Regions from separate parts of the Gordonia sp. NPDC003585 genome, predicted to be linked through region 1. Evidence: riboswitches for the same ligand, from Rfam matches in the RefSeq annotation. Region 1 holds a riboswitch; the other holds the start of a gene.
The links. A riboswitch is a leader RNA that binds a small molecule or an ion and turns the genes downstream of it on or off. The one in region 1 is predicted to bind S-adenosylmethionine.
Positions count from the first base shown of each region.

Region 2: linked by a shared signal. The riboswitch ahead of ABZW74_RS05075 (bifunctional o-acetylhomoserine/o-acetylserine sulfhydrylase) and the one ahead of ABZW74_RS19620 (aminotransferase class V-fold PLP-dependent enzyme) in region 1 are both predicted to bind S-adenosylmethionine.

Region 1 is NZ_JBEXMX010000082.1:7,137-14,303, forward strand. Features, by position in the region: gene ABZW74_RS19605 (rhodanese-like domain-containing protein) at 1-318, shown strand, start outside; gene ABZW74_RS19610 (O-succinylhomoserine sulfhydrylase) at 409-1,614, shown strand; gene ABZW74_RS19615 (isochorismate synthase) at 1,762-2,826, opposite strand; SAM riboswitch class IV at 2,939-3,053, shown strand; gene ABZW74_RS19620 (aminotransferase class V-fold PLP-dependent enzyme) at 3,070-4,338, shown strand; gene ABZW74_RS19625 (hypothetical protein) at 4,335-4,790, shown strand; gene alc (allantoicase) at 4,899-5,879, opposite strand; gene ABZW74_RS19635 (MarR family winged helix-turn-helix transcriptional regulator) at 6,050-6,523, shown strand; gene ABZW74_RS19640 (MDR family MFS transporter) at 6,520-7,167, shown strand, end outside.
Region 2 is NZ_JBEXMX010000012.1:65,979-73,145, reverse strand. Features, by position in the region: gene ABZW74_RS05095 (bifunctional methylenetetrahydrofolate dehydrogenase/methenyltetrahydrofolate cyclohydrolase) at 1-466, shown strand, start outside; gene ABZW74_RS05090 (DUF3017 domain-containing protein) at 463-786, shown strand; gene ABZW74_RS05085 (Hsp70 family protein) at 993-2,426, shown strand; gene ABZW74_RS05080 (homoserine O-acetyltransferase) at 2,655-3,803, opposite strand; gene ABZW74_RS05075 (bifunctional o-acetylhomoserine/o-acetylserine sulfhydrylase) at 3,827-5,152, opposite strand; SAM riboswitch class IV at 5,213-5,334, opposite strand; gene ABZW74_RS05070 (PE-PPE domain-containing protein) at 5,585-7,167, shown strand, end outside.

The sequences.
Region 1 (7,167 bases):
TGGTCCTTCGTCGGTGTGCCCGACCTCGAAATCCTGGGCAAGCGAACCATTTTCGTCGAATGGAATACCTTCCCCAACGGCGCGCACAACGAGTCGTTTGTCGCCGAACTGCGCGACGCCGGCATCGCCGACGACCACGAGGTCATCTTCCTGTGCCGGTCGGGTCATCGATCGATCGGCGCCGCGGAGGCCGCGACCGCCGACGGGGTGGCGCTCGCCTACAACGTGCTCGACGGATTCGAGGGTGCGTTGGACGAGAACGATCATCGGGGGCAGGTCGGTTGGCGCGCCCAGAATCTTCCGTGGAGGCAGTCGTGAGCGCAGCGAGCGAGCTGGCCGACCATAGGGACCGGAGGCAGTCGTGAGCGCAGCGAGCGAGCTGGCCGACCATAGGGACCGGAGGCAGTCGTGAGTGAGTTTTTCGAGCTACCTGATGGGGTGTCGCCGCAGACCGTCGCGGTTCGGGGTGGTCTGGCGCGGTCGGGGTTCTTCGAGACCTCGGAGGCGATGTACCTCACCAGCGGCTACGTCTACGACTCGGCGGAGGCGGCCGAGCGGGCGTTCACCGGTGAGGACGAGCGATTTGTCTACTCGCGCTACGGAAATCCGACGGTCGCGATGTTCCAGGAGCGGCTGCGTCTGCTCGACGGCGCCGAGGCGTGTTTCGCGACGGCCAGCGGCATGGCCGCGGTGTTCGTCGCGCTGGGTGCGCTGCTGAAGACCGGTGACCGACTGGTGGCGGCCCGCAGTCTGTTCGGGTCGTGCTTCGTGGTCTGCAACGAGATCCTGCCGCGGTGGGGTATCGAGACGGTCTTCGTCGACGGCGAGGACCTCGACCAGTGGGAGCAGGCGCTGTCGGTACCGACCGACGCGGTGTTCTTCGAGACCCCGTCGAACCCGATGCAGGTGCTCGTCGACGTGGAGAAGGTGTCGGAGATGGCGCATGCGGCCGGCGCAAAGGTGGTGCTGGACAACGTCTTCGCCACACCGCTCCTTCAGCGCGGCCTGGATCTCGGGGCCGACGTCATCGTCTACTCCGCGACCAAGCACATCGATGGCCAAGGCCGCGTGATGGGCGGCGCGGTCCTCGGCACCAAGGAGTACATCGACGGACCCGTGCAGACGCTGATGCGTCACACCGGCCCGGCCATGAGCCCGTTCAACGCGTGGACCCTGGTCAAGGGACTTGAGACCATGCAGCTGCGCCTCGACGCGTCGGTCGCTTCGGCGCTGCGGGTCGCCGAATTCCTGGAGCGCGACACCCGCGTCCGGTGGGTGAAATACCCGTTCCTGCAATCACATCCGCAGTACGACCTCGCGAAGTCGCAAATGGGTGGCGGTGGCACCGTGGTGACCTTCGAGCTCAACGACCGCTCCGGCGTCGACGGCAAGAAGCGCGCATTCGAGGTGCTCAACGGCCTGCACATCATCGACATCTCCAACAACCTCGGAGACTCGAAGTCGCTGATCACGCACCCGGCAACCACCACTCATCGTGCGATGGGACCGGAAGGGCGTGCGGCGATCGGGCTCGGCGACTCGGTGGTGCGACTGTCGGTCGGGCTCGAGGGCGCCGACGACCTCATCGAAGACCTCGACCGCGCGTTGGGCTGACGCTCGGGCCCCGGGCTCCGAAACTGCTCACGATTTCCGCCCTGGCGAGAGGCGTCGTCGACGATATGTCAACGGGTCGTCTGCCTCGGGCGGATTTCCGGTGCAGGTTTCGGGGGCGGATTTCAGAGGGCCAAGCCTGTGGCGCGATCAGCCGTAGTCACCGACACCGAGCGCGTTCAGAACGGTGCGCAGTTTGACGGCCGTCTCGTCCAGTTCGGCCTGCGGGTCGGAGTCGGCGACGATGCCGCCACCCGCCCAGGTGCGAAGGTGCCGGTGGTCGGCGGCCAGTTCGAGGCACCGGATGGTGACCATCCACTCGCCGTCGCCGTGCGCGTCGCACCAGCCGAGCGCGCCGGCGTAGAAGCCTCGATCACCTTCGATCTCCCGAATCATCTCTGCCGCAACATCACTCGGTGTGCCGCACACCGCTGGTGTCGGGCCGAGGAGTAGCGCGAGGTCGAGGGCGGTGGTCGCCGGGTCACGCAGTGTCGCACGGATCGGCGTGGCCAGATGCCACAATTCCCCGGTAGAACTGATCTCGGGTTCCGGCGGTGCGTCGACGTGGTCGCAGAGCTGGGCCAGTCGTTCGCGGATGTGGTCGACGACGAAGGCGTGCTCGGCGCGGTCCTTGGCAGACGCGGCGAGTCGCTCGGCGGCGGCGGCGTCTGCGGTCGGGTCGTCCGACCGCGGCGCCGACCCGGCATACGGATGACACGTGACCTCGCGACCGTGCTTGCGCAACAACATCTCTGGGCTTGCGCCGAGCAACCATGCGCCGGTGCCGAGGTCGACGGCGAATGCGTTGTGCCCGGCATTGCCGCCCGCGAACACCTCGACCAGCTCGCCAGGGTCTACCGGCGGATCGACCTCGAGGTCGACTCGTCGGGCCAACACCACCTTGTCGACCTCGCCGGCGACGATGCTCTTGATCGCGTTCGCGACCCGGTCGCGGTGTTCGGCGGCGTCCGGGTGAAAACTCTGGGCGACCACGGTCCGTGGCGTCGCGGGTCGACCGCCCAGCGGTGCGTCGTCGAAGTCGAGCCGGTTCGGTGCGACGAGGGCTACTGCGTCGTGTGGGTCGAAACCGATGGCCCCGGTCAGCGACCTGATCTGGCCCGATCGCAATGCGGCCGACGCGGCGTCGACCTCGGTGAATCGCCGCGCTACGCCGTGGGCGCGCACGGTGCCACGGGGTCGGGAGAGGACGAACACGGTCGGGTCGGTCGGCTGCACTCCCTCACGCTACCGAGTGAGTGCACCCCTATTTCCGCTCACGCTGAGTGAAAATTGACACCCCTGGGCCTCGTCGGTCACTCTTGGTGCAGGTCATGAGTGCCAGTGACAAGCCCCGGCTCGCTGGTCGGCAACCCTCCTCCGTTGGTGGGGTGCTCCGGGTGACGACCTGGCCGTTTTCGACGTGAACGCGGCAAGCACGGATTCCTAGGAGTATTTGCCATGACTGCTGTCCTTCCTGTCGCTCGCGAGACACGCTTCGACGTCGCTGCCGCGGCACCCGTCGTCGGCGCCGACACGTGCGTGCCCCTGATCACCGGCGAGAGCATTCGCTACGCGAACCTCGACTACGCCGCGAGTGCACCCGCGCTGACCTCGGTCGCCGACGCCGTGACGCGCTCGCTGTCTGAGTACGCCAGCGTCCACCGCGGTGCCGGCTACCTGTCGCAGCTCAGCACCACCCGCTACGAGGAGTCGCGCGAGACCGTGCGCCGATTCCTGCGGGGCCGCACCGACGACACCGTCGTGTTCACCCGCAACACCACCGACGCCATCAACCTGGCCGCGCATATCACCCCGGGCGACGTGGTGGTCCTCGACATCGAGCACCACGCGAACCTGCTGCCGTGGACCACGCCGCTCGATCCGGCCACTCGTGTGCGGGGTCGGGTGGTCGAGGCGTGCGACACCATCGCCGACACGCTGATAGCGCTCGAGGCCGAATTGGCGTCGAAACCCGCTGCACTGCTTGCCGTCACGGCCGCGTCGAATGTGACCGGAGAGGTGCTGCCGATTGGACGCCTCGCGTCGATCGCCCATCGTCACGGCGCGCGGATCCTGGTCGACGCCGCGCAACTGGTTGCGCACCAGCCGATCTCGATCGTCAGCCACGGCATCGACTATCTAGTCTTCTCCGGACACAAGACCTACGCGCCGTTCGGTGCGGGTGTGCTCATCGGGCGCCCGGACTGGTTCGACGCGGCAACGCCGTATCTCGCCGGCGGTGGTGCCACCCGCGACGTCTCCGCGGGTGGCGTCACCGCAACGTGGCACACCGGCCCGGCCCGCCACGAGGCGGGATCACCGAATGTGCTGGGCGCCATCGCGATCGCGGCAGCGTGTGACGCTTTGACCGAACTCGGCCCCGAAACGATAGGCCTGCACGACGAGACGCTCCGGGCCCGACTCGATGACGGCCTGGCCGCCATCGACGGCGTCACGCCGTTGCGCATCTTCGACGATTCGCGCAATCGGGTCGGCATCGCGGGTTTCGTCGTCGACGGGGTGCCGCCGCGCGTCGTCGCCGAATACCTGAGCGACCACCACGGCATCGGTGTGCGCGACGGAAAGTTCTGTGCCCATCCGCTTCTGAAGCGCTTGGGTCATCCCGAGGGTGCTGTTCGCGCGAGCTTCGGCTTGGGGACCACCACCGAAGACATCGATCGACTGCTCGACGCACTCACCGAATTCACAGGGGGACAACGGAAATGACCATCACCACGCCCGCCCGGTCCACTGTCAGCATCGGTCGTCCGGCGTTGCGAGTCGCCGTCGCGGGCGACGACGTGGCCCAGTCGCTGCCGATCGTCGTGCGGCGAGAGTTGTTACGGGAGGCCCAGCGTGCGCGTTCGCTGCTGCGATCCGGGACCCACGATCCCGCGAACTTCGCTGTGGCACTGGAGGTCGAGGTGGCCATAGCCCCGACGCCTGCGTCCGCGCGGGCCGCGGTCGCACACGCCGACGCCACGCGTGACGAGTCGGCGTCGGAGACCATCCGGTACGTCGGCACCGCCCACGGCCTGACCACACTGATCCGCGACATCTACGCCGCCGAGGTCGCCGACGCCGTGATCCTGGTGCCGATCGACGGGTCGGCGACCGCACGCCGGGTACGCGAACAGGTGTTGCCGTACTTCGCCGAGGAGCGTCGTCGGGTCGCGTGAGGGGTTCCGCTGTAGGCAATCTGTACCTGGGAGCGCCACCACGTGCACTGTGCAGCTGACGCGCCTCCCGCGTACAGATTTCCGACGGGGAGACGGAGCTCTCGGTGCTCAGGCCTCGCCACGTTCCCATTGTTCGATGAGCCGTGCCTGCGATTCGTCGGTGAGTGTGCCGTAGAGCTTGAACCGGGCCATCCCGCCGTCGGGGTAGATGTCCATGCGGGCCTCGGTCATGGGGCGGTCGAGGTCGAGGACGAAGCGGTGCCGGGTGTCGGGCTGGAGTTCGGTGCGGGGCAGCACCTCGAACCATTCGCCGTCGCCGTCGCGTCCGCGCACCATCGCCGACCCCGGCGCGTTGCCGAGGAAGTAGCTGGTGTCGAGTTCGACGAGACTCACCAGTCCCTGCCCGGCCAGGCGCACCTGCACCCAGTCGTTGCCCTCGTCGCGTCGACGAGAGGTCTCCCAGCCCTCACCCATGTGCCGCGCCCGGCCGGGCATCAGGAGGTTGTTGGGGGAGCTGTAGAACATGTTGGAGCAGGCCGTGATCAGGCCACCGTTCTCCAGCGCGGCCAGATCGAAGTGTCCATAACGGAAGAAGTGTGGGTCGGGCACACCCCGACCGTGCACTCGGAAACGTGCGACACCGCCGTCGGGATGCATGGTGAGCCGGACGTGGGTGAAGCGATTGGTGGCGTCGACCTTGAACGGGTTGCGCGTGTCACCGTCGACCGCCTGCTTCTCGACGATGGTCACCCACTCGGTGTCCTCGACCAGTTGCTCCGCCGACACCACGCCCTCGACCGCGGCCGCCTCGACGGAGATGAACGGCGGATAGTTGCCCTTGAACCACGAGGTGTCGACGACCACGCCGTACACCACGCCGGGCGCCCCGAGCCGGACGATCGCCTGGTCGACGCCGGTACGACGCCGACGACGTGTCTCCCAGCCGTCGTAGACCTGTCCTTTGTGGCCAAAGGTCGCCGGTTGGTACTGCGCAGGCGGTGTCTTGATGAGGTTCTGGCTCTCGGCGAACAGGTCGTCGTTGGTCCAGACCACCGCGCCGCCCAGGTCTCGAAGTGCCAGGTCGGGCATCGACGTGAAATGTGGGCGGGAACCTGACGGAATCGGCGGCGGCTGAGGGGTCACGGGTTCCGATCTTATAGAGGCATTTGCCTGGGCTGCCTCCCGAGCGCATACTTGCCACGCGCAACTAATTGCGGTCAGAAACTAGTTGCATCCGATAACGATTCGAGGAGGCCGAGATGCTCGACGACGCTCCCATCGACGAACTCTTCGACACCCTCGCCCGCTATCTGCGTATCCGCGACCGAGCCGTGCACACCACGTTCCGCACGCCCGACGGGGAGTTCGAGACAGCTGCGTACAAGGCCCTGTTCCATCTGGCGAGGCAGTCGATGCGGTCGCGGGAGGTCGCGGAATCCCTGCGCGCCGATCCGTCGACCGTCAGCCGATACGTCGCGCAACTCGTCGATCAGGGATTGATCCGCCGTGAGGCCGACCCCGACGACGGCCGCGCCACGCTCCTGGTCATCACCGACGCCGGACGCGACCGCGTGGACCTGATGCGGACGATGCGGCGCGATGCGATGAACAACGCCATGGGCGACTGGACCAACGACGAACTGCGGACCCTGGTGAGCCTGCTCGGCCGGTTTGTGGATGCCGCGGAGACGGCGATCGCCCCCGCACAGGACTGCACGGAAGAACGCCGATGAGCGAGCAAACCGAGACGGCCGGAGTCGGACTGACGCACCGCCAGATCCTGACGATCCTCGCCGGGCTCATGATGGGCATGTTCCTCGCCGCGCTCGACCAGACGATCGTGTCGACGGCCATCCGCACCATCGCCGACGATCTCCAGGGCTACGACCTGCAGGCCTGGGTGACCACCGCCTACCTGGTCACCTCGACCATCGTGACGCCGCTCTACGGCAAGCTCTCGGACCTGTACGGGCGCAAACCCTTCTTCCTGCTTGCCATCTCGATCTTCATCGTCGGATCGCTGTTGTGCAGCATGGCCACGTCGATGTACGAGCTGGCGGCCTTCCGGGCCCTGCAAGGTCTGGGTGCGGGTGGCCTGTTCACGTTGGCGCTCACCACGATCGGCGACATCGTGCCGCCGCGCGAACGGGCCAAGTACCAGGGCTACTTCCTCGCCGTGTTCGGCACGTCGAGCGTGCTGGGTCCGGTGCTCGGCGGGTTCTTCGCCGGTCAGTCGGAGATCCTGTGGGTATCCGGCTGGCGTTGGGTGTTCCTGGTCAACGTGCCGATCGGCATCATCGCGCTCGGTGTGGTCTACAAGGTGCTCAACTACGACCAGCAGAAGGGCACCGGTGGGCGCACCGACTATTGGGGCGCA
Region 2 (7,167 bases), on a different contig from region 1:
GACGCTGCCGTGCACTCCGCGTGGCGTGATCCACCTGCTGCGCCGCTACGACATCCCGATCGCCGGCGCACGCGTGACGGTCGTCGGCCGCGGAGTGACCATCGGTCGGCCGATCGGTCTGCTACTGACCCGGCGCAGTGAGAATGCGACGGTGACGCTCTGCCATACGGGAACCCGCGACCTGGCCGCCGAGGTGTCGCGGGCCGACATCGTGATCGCCGCGGCAGGTGTCGGCCACCTCATCACCGCCGACATGGTCAAACCGGGTGCCGCAGTGATCGACGTGGGCGTCAGCCGCACCGACGCCGGCCTGGTGGGTGACGTCCACCCCGACGTCTGGGAGGTCGCCGGATTCGTCTCCCCGAATCCCGGTGGCGTGGGACCGCTGACCCGCGCATTCCTCCTCGTCAACGTCGTGGAACGGGCCGAGGCGATCCTCGCCGGGCAGGGGACAGGCCGGCGATGAGCGCCCGGACGGACCCCCGCGTCGAGCAGCTACGGCATGCGCGGCGGATTCGTTCGTATCTCATCCAGATTCCGTACCTGCTCGTCATGGCAGGCGTGGTTGCTGCGGCATTGCTCGTCCTGTTCGACCGCTGGCGGCGAGGGTCTTTTGTCTTCGGCGCAGCATTGCTGGTCGGTGCCGTACTGCGGGCTCTCATCCCGTCGTCGCGGGCCGGATTGCTGCAGGTTCGCGGTAAACCTTTCGACGTCGTGGCCATGGCAAGTGTGGGCGGTCTCATGCTCTGGCTGGCCACGTCGATCGACTCGTTGGGCACGAATTGATTACAATAGATACCTGAGCGTGACCTTGGGGTGTGTTCCGGTCGCGCGACCAGGCATTATCCGCGTGCTGTCGCCGAGTTCGACGACCGACAGGATCCGCGGTGAGCGCAACCGACCACCAGGGGAGCAGTATCACTTCGCCAACGAGCCGAGACCCGAACTTGATCGGCGCATCGACGTCGATGGGCGTCTCTGCGGGTGGTGGCATGATTCACGTCGTCCTGCTCACGCACGACGACGTGGGTCGCAGCGAGGTCGAGTCACGAGTCATCGACGTCGACGAGAGCGACGGCCTCGACACCGCCGGCCGCGTGAACGCCGGCGTCGATCTGATGCTCGCCGCGGCGCGCGACGCGGAACTGCGGGTGGGCCCGATCGGTGTGACCGCCCGGACAGGTAGCCAACGACGCCGCCTGCGCTCACGTGGCAGCGGAAAGCGTCGACAGGTCCGCTTGGTTCCCGAAGAGGAGTCGACGGTGGCCTATCTGTCCGAAACCGGGCAGATCGACCGTTTCGGCTCGGTGGTGGTGGTCGACGCCGGGGACACCGGGATGTCCATGTACACCGTCGACCCTCACAACGGCCGCGTGTCGGGCCTGTCGCGCTCCGAGGTGATGAGCGGTCGGAAACTCGACCGGGCGCTCGCCGACGCGGTGTCTGATGGCGCTGCGGGGACCGAGGTGCCGCGCGGTCGGGTCGGCCGGAGTGCGCTGTTGAGCGCGTGCCGCACGGCCAAAGAGGAAATCGTTTACGGCTCAGCCGAACCCGGGGCGTCGTCGGTGACACTTGCCGACGGCTCAGGGCGACTGTCGTTGTCGGCGTCGACGGTGGAACGTACTGCCACGCCCATGGTCGACAAGGCGCGAAAGGTGTTGGGCAAATACATCTCCGACGCAGCCTTGAACGGGGGCGCGCCCGAGGCGGTCGTCCTCGTCGGTGGTCTGGCGAACCTGCCGGTCATCGAGGGGATGGCCGACGACTCCGGCCTCGAGGTCATCCGGCCGGCGTCGCCAGAGCTGGCCTCGGCGACGGGCGCCGCGCTCCTCGCGCAATACAACCGGGTCGGCGTCGCTCGGCTGGCGTTCATCGGCGGTCGCCGAGATCGCGAATGGCTGTCCACCACACCACTTGCCGTGGCAGGCGCGATTCTCGCAGCTGCCATGATGACGATCTACGCGGTGAGTTCGTCGCTCACCGGAAACAATGTGCCCGAGCCGACGCCGCTACCCGCGACGTCCTCGGTCGTCAGCCGACCCGTGGGGACCTCGATGCCGGCGACCACCGAGCGCACACTGACCACGACCACCACCCTGCCGACGACGTTCGTGCCGGTGCCCCCGCCGACCTACACCCAACCCGGGGTGACCGACCCGCCGGGCTGGGCTACCACCGAGCTGACGCAGACCACCACACAGTCGACCACCACGCGCACGTTGTCGCCGTTCCCGTTGCCCTCGTTGCCATTTCCGCCGAAGAGTACCCCGCCGACCATACCGCCGGGCCTGCTCCCGCCGGGGATTCTGCCCCAGACGACCAAGACGCCGCCCCCTCCGCCGGTGTCGCCGCTGCGTCAGGCGCCGAGTCGATCGGCGACGCCTCCTACCGGGCCGACCACACCGAGTACCACTCCCGCGCGCTGAGCTTCCCTTCCGCCGGCTATGTACGAGCGTCGAGGCCGCCCGCCGCCGCTGCTGGCGCTTTCTATCGCTGCCTGAGGTGCGACGAGCGCTAGCGAGGACCTCGAAGGCCTGGTGACCGTCGCTCCTTGGTCGTCGAAGCACTCTGTCTCACTTGCCCTTCGAGGCTCTCGGCTAGCGCCTCGAGCACCTCAGGGAGCGGAAGGGCCCCTCACCTCTCAGGCGGTCGGCTCAGGTGCGCGCGAGGTTCACCGTCTGCTTGAGCAGGTCGCTGATAGCGTCGAACTCGGTGAGGAAGCCGTCGTGCCCCTTGTCGGAGCGGAGGACCTGCAGCCCGCCGACGCAGTTGCCGAGTTCCTCGGCGAGTTCGACCTGTAACCGCAACGGGTACAGGCGATCTGAGTCGATGCCGCCGACAATGGTCGGCACCTGACACGAGTTGAGCGCTGCCGTGACGCCACCGCGTCCGCGTCCGACGTCGTGGTGGTTGAGTACTTCGCTGAGGACGACGTAGCTGCCCGGATCGAATCGTTCCTTGAGCTTCTCGGCTTGGTGCTCGAGATAGCTCTGCATCGCGTAACGTCCACCCTCCAATGGGTTTTCGTCGCCCTGAGGTGCATTCGCGAACCGCTCGTCGAGTTCCACCTCGCTGCGGTAGGTGAGATGTGCGATGCGCCGCGCGATACCCATGCCGGTCAACGGCTGTGCACCGGTGGCGTGGTAGTCACCGCCCTGCCAGTTCGGGTCGGCCTTGATGGCGGCGATTTGTGTTGTCTGCGTGCCGATCTGGTCGGCGGTGGCTCGTGCACCGACGGCGAGCACCAGTGCGCTGCGCACTCTGTCGGGGTATTCGATTGCCCACTCGAGAGCCCGCGCACCTCCCATCGAACCGCCGAGAACCGCTCCGACGCTGCGGATTCCGAGTCGGTCCATGAGTGCGACCTCGGCCCTGACCTGGTCGAGCACGCTGATCTGGGGGAAGCGCGAACCCCACGGAACCCCGTCGGCGTCGAGCGATGCGGGACCGGTGGATCCACGGCAGCCGCCGAGAACGTTGGCCGAGATCACGCACCACTCGTCGGTGTCGATGGCGCAGCCGGGGCCGATCAGTCCGTCCCACCATCCGGGGGAGGCGTGATGTGCGTCGGCCGGGCCGGTGACATGCGAATCACCGGTCAGTGCATGCAAAGTGAGGATGACGTTGTCGCGCGACGGCGACAACGTCCCCCAGCGTTGGAACGCCAGGGTGACGTTGTCGATCTGCTCGCCGCTGTCCAGCGGTATCGACCCGACCGGGACACTGATCAGCTGCCCGTCTGGGGCGTTCTCCCAGTCGGGCTGATCGGCTTGTTCCGTCCGCCGGTCGATGCTCACCGACACCGCTGTCACACTCCTGTCTGTCGTTACTTCGCTGCCGCGAATCCGGTTTCGAGGTCGGCGAGGATGTCGTCGATACCCTCGATGCCGACCGCGAGCCGCACGAGGCCCGGGGTGACGCCGGCGGCCAGTTGTTCGTCGGGGACGAGTTGGCTGTGCGTCGTCGACGCCGGATGGATGACCAGCGAACGCACGTCGCCGATGTTGGCGACGTGGCTGTGCAATGTCAGCGCGTCGACGAACTTCTTGCCCGCGTCGACGCCGCCGGCGATCTCGAAGCCGATGATCGCGCCCTGGCCCTTGGGGAGCAGCTTCTGGCCGCGCTCGTACCAGGCCGAGCTGGTCAGGCCGGCGTAGGCGACCGACTCGACCTGCGCGTGGTCGTTGAGGAACTCCGCCACGCGCTGGGCGTTGGCCACGTGCCGCTCGATGCGCAGGCTCAGCGTCTCGAGTCCCTGCGCGAGCAGGAAGGCGTTGAACGGCGAGATGGCCGCACCGGTGTCACGCAACCACTGCACGCGTGCCTTGAGTGCGTAGGCGGGCGCGCCCAGGTCGGCGAACACGGCGCCGTGGTAGCTGGGGTCGGGGGTGGTGAAGCCGGGGAACAGGTCCTGACCGTCGCGCTGCACGCGCCAGTCGAAGGTGCCGCCGTCGACGATCACGCCACCGATCGCGGTGCCGTGGCCGCCGATGTACTTGGTGGCCGAGTGCACCACGATGTCGGCGCCGTGGGCGAGCGGGTTCAGCAGGTACGGCGTGGCAACGGTGTTGTCGACGATGAGGGGCAGTCCGTTGCGGTGGGCGACCTCGGAAATACCTTCGACGTCGAGGATTTCGTTGTTCGGGTTGGAGATGGTCTCACCGAACAGTGCGCGGGTGTTGTCGCGGATGGCGGCCTGCCACGAGTCGAGATCCTCGGGATCGTCGACGAAGCTCACCTCGATGCCCAGCTTGGGCAGGGTGTAGTGGAAGAGGTTGTAGGTGCCGCCGTACAGACGCGGGCTCGACACCACGTGTCCGCCGGTCTCCACGATGTTGAGGATCGCGTAGGTCTCGGCGGCCTGACCCGACGCCAGCAGCAGAGCTGCGACGCCACCCTCGAGAGCGGCAATCCGCTGCTCGACGGCATCCTGCGTCGGATTCATGATGCGCGTGTAGATGTTGCCGGGTTCGGCGAGGCCGAAGAGGTTGGCGGCGTGGGTGGTGTCGTTGAACGTGTAAGACGTGGTCTGGTAGATCGGCAGTGCGCGTGCGTTGGTCGCCGGGTCGGGACCCTGGCCGGCGTGGATCTGCTTGGTCTCGAAGCTCCAGTTGTCCGCTGGATTCTGGCCGTCGTTGGCTACGTCAGACATGGGGGAATGATCTCTTTCTACGGTCGGCAGGGAATTGACCCTGTTGGGGTCCGACCTTCGGACCCGCGCTTGCCGGGGAGTCGCTTTCGCGGTCCCACAACCCGGTCATCACCCGGAGCACCCCACCGCGGTTGGAGGGTTGCCGATCAGCGAGCCGGGGCTTGGCGCTGATGCTCATGACCTGGCGTCAAGGATATAACACGCGGATCTGTCCGAGAGAACCCTCCTACTCGGGGTGGGTCGAACCTCGGAGGGCTGTAGTCCGACCGGGTGAACTGCATGAATCCGTATCCCAAAAGCCCAGTTCGAGATCGTTAGCTTTGCTACTTATACTTCGCGTTTCGCGATCGTGGATCTAACATCATCTCAGCCCCGGGTCTCGACAGAAACCCCCCCGCTCTGCGTCCCGGGTTGGACGAAAGACTGGAACAAATGTCTGATCGGCCCGTCGCCGCAGCCGGATCCCCTTCATCCAACTTCTCTGTGTCGCACCGATCGGCCGTCGTGCTGGTCGCGCTCGTATCCGCGCTTGCGGTGGTGATTGCGTACTGCTTGCCGGGAGTGGTCGGGCAGGCGCGGGCTACTGAATGCACTTCGAATGGTGCGGTTGTCATCGTCGGCGGAACCAATGACCCTGATGCCAAGGCGCTGGTCGGGGTTGAGCAGAGGTACACCAGTGGTTGGGCTGGCTACACACCCCATGCGTCGAAGCCATACGACGTCATTTACGCCGATTATCCGACGACGCTGTGGCCGCTCGGTGCGGCCGGATACGACGACAGCGTTTCGCAAGGGCGATCGTCGACCAAGTCAGCAATCGCGAGTTACAGCCAGGCTTGTCCGGGGAAGCCGATTGTCGTGGCTGGGTACTCACAGGGAGCGCGAGTCGCTGGAGATGTCCTGGCGGAGATCGGCAACTCGCCATCTGCCGATCAGGACGGGGACATCGTCGAAGGTGGTGAGTACTGGCTCGTAGACGTGAATGGAACTCCCGATGATCTGACCGACGATGTCGTGATCGACAAGTACGTGCGTGACGAGAACGGAGCCATCGTCTATAAGGACGGTGAGCCGGTCTCGTCCATCACAGGTGAGTTGTACTCAGACCCTCGCCAGGCCGGTAACAAGGAAGGTCGGGGTATCGAGCTATCGCTGGTCGGCGTGATTCCTGGTCTCACGATGCAAGGCTCACGCGGCACCGACGACGAAGACCCCGGCTTCGGCGAACTAAACGACAACGTCACCTCGGTGTGCGTCGATGGCGATCCCATCTGCGATCTGCCCGATCCGCTCTACGACCCGATCGGTGCCATCGACGGCCTACTCGGCTACTTCACGAAGCACGGGCTGTACCCGTACCAGATGTACCTGGACCCAAACCTTGGGAAAGATGACAGTGGCGAGTGGACGACCGGGCGCACGATTGTCTGTGAAGACAACATCTGCCGTGTCTCGGCCGACTCCGCGTTCGTCGAGCTGATCCAGCAGGGGGCGAACGCGATCGGACTCAGCTCGATCACGGTGCCAGACTTCCTCAAAGATCGGCCGACCCTCGACATCCCGTTCGGTCTTGAACTCGCGCATTTCGGCGATCTCACCCGACTCGTGGGCGGCCTACTGCCGCCACTACCGAAGCTTGGCTACGGTGCGTACTTGCCCAGCCTGTTCGTCGTCACCGACATCATCGACGGCATCGTGGGTCTGCAGCCTGCGCTGATCAAGCGTGGCGTCGAAGAGTTCGCGAAAAGCGTGGTGAGCATCGCGCTATATCCCGTGAACGTCGTTCGCTACTGGTCGGGGCTCGACATCGTCGCGCCGACGCCGTACATCCAGCCGCCAAACCACACTGCGAGCACCCTGCAGGTGACTAACGCGGTCAACGCCTTGTACAGCCTGGCTGACACATCCGGAGAGCCAGTGGACGATGAAGCTGCCGACGAGGGGCAGCAGGTGACTGCGCTTCGCCAAACAACGCCTGACGAGTCTGTTGTTCCCCCTGCCGGCGATGACACTGG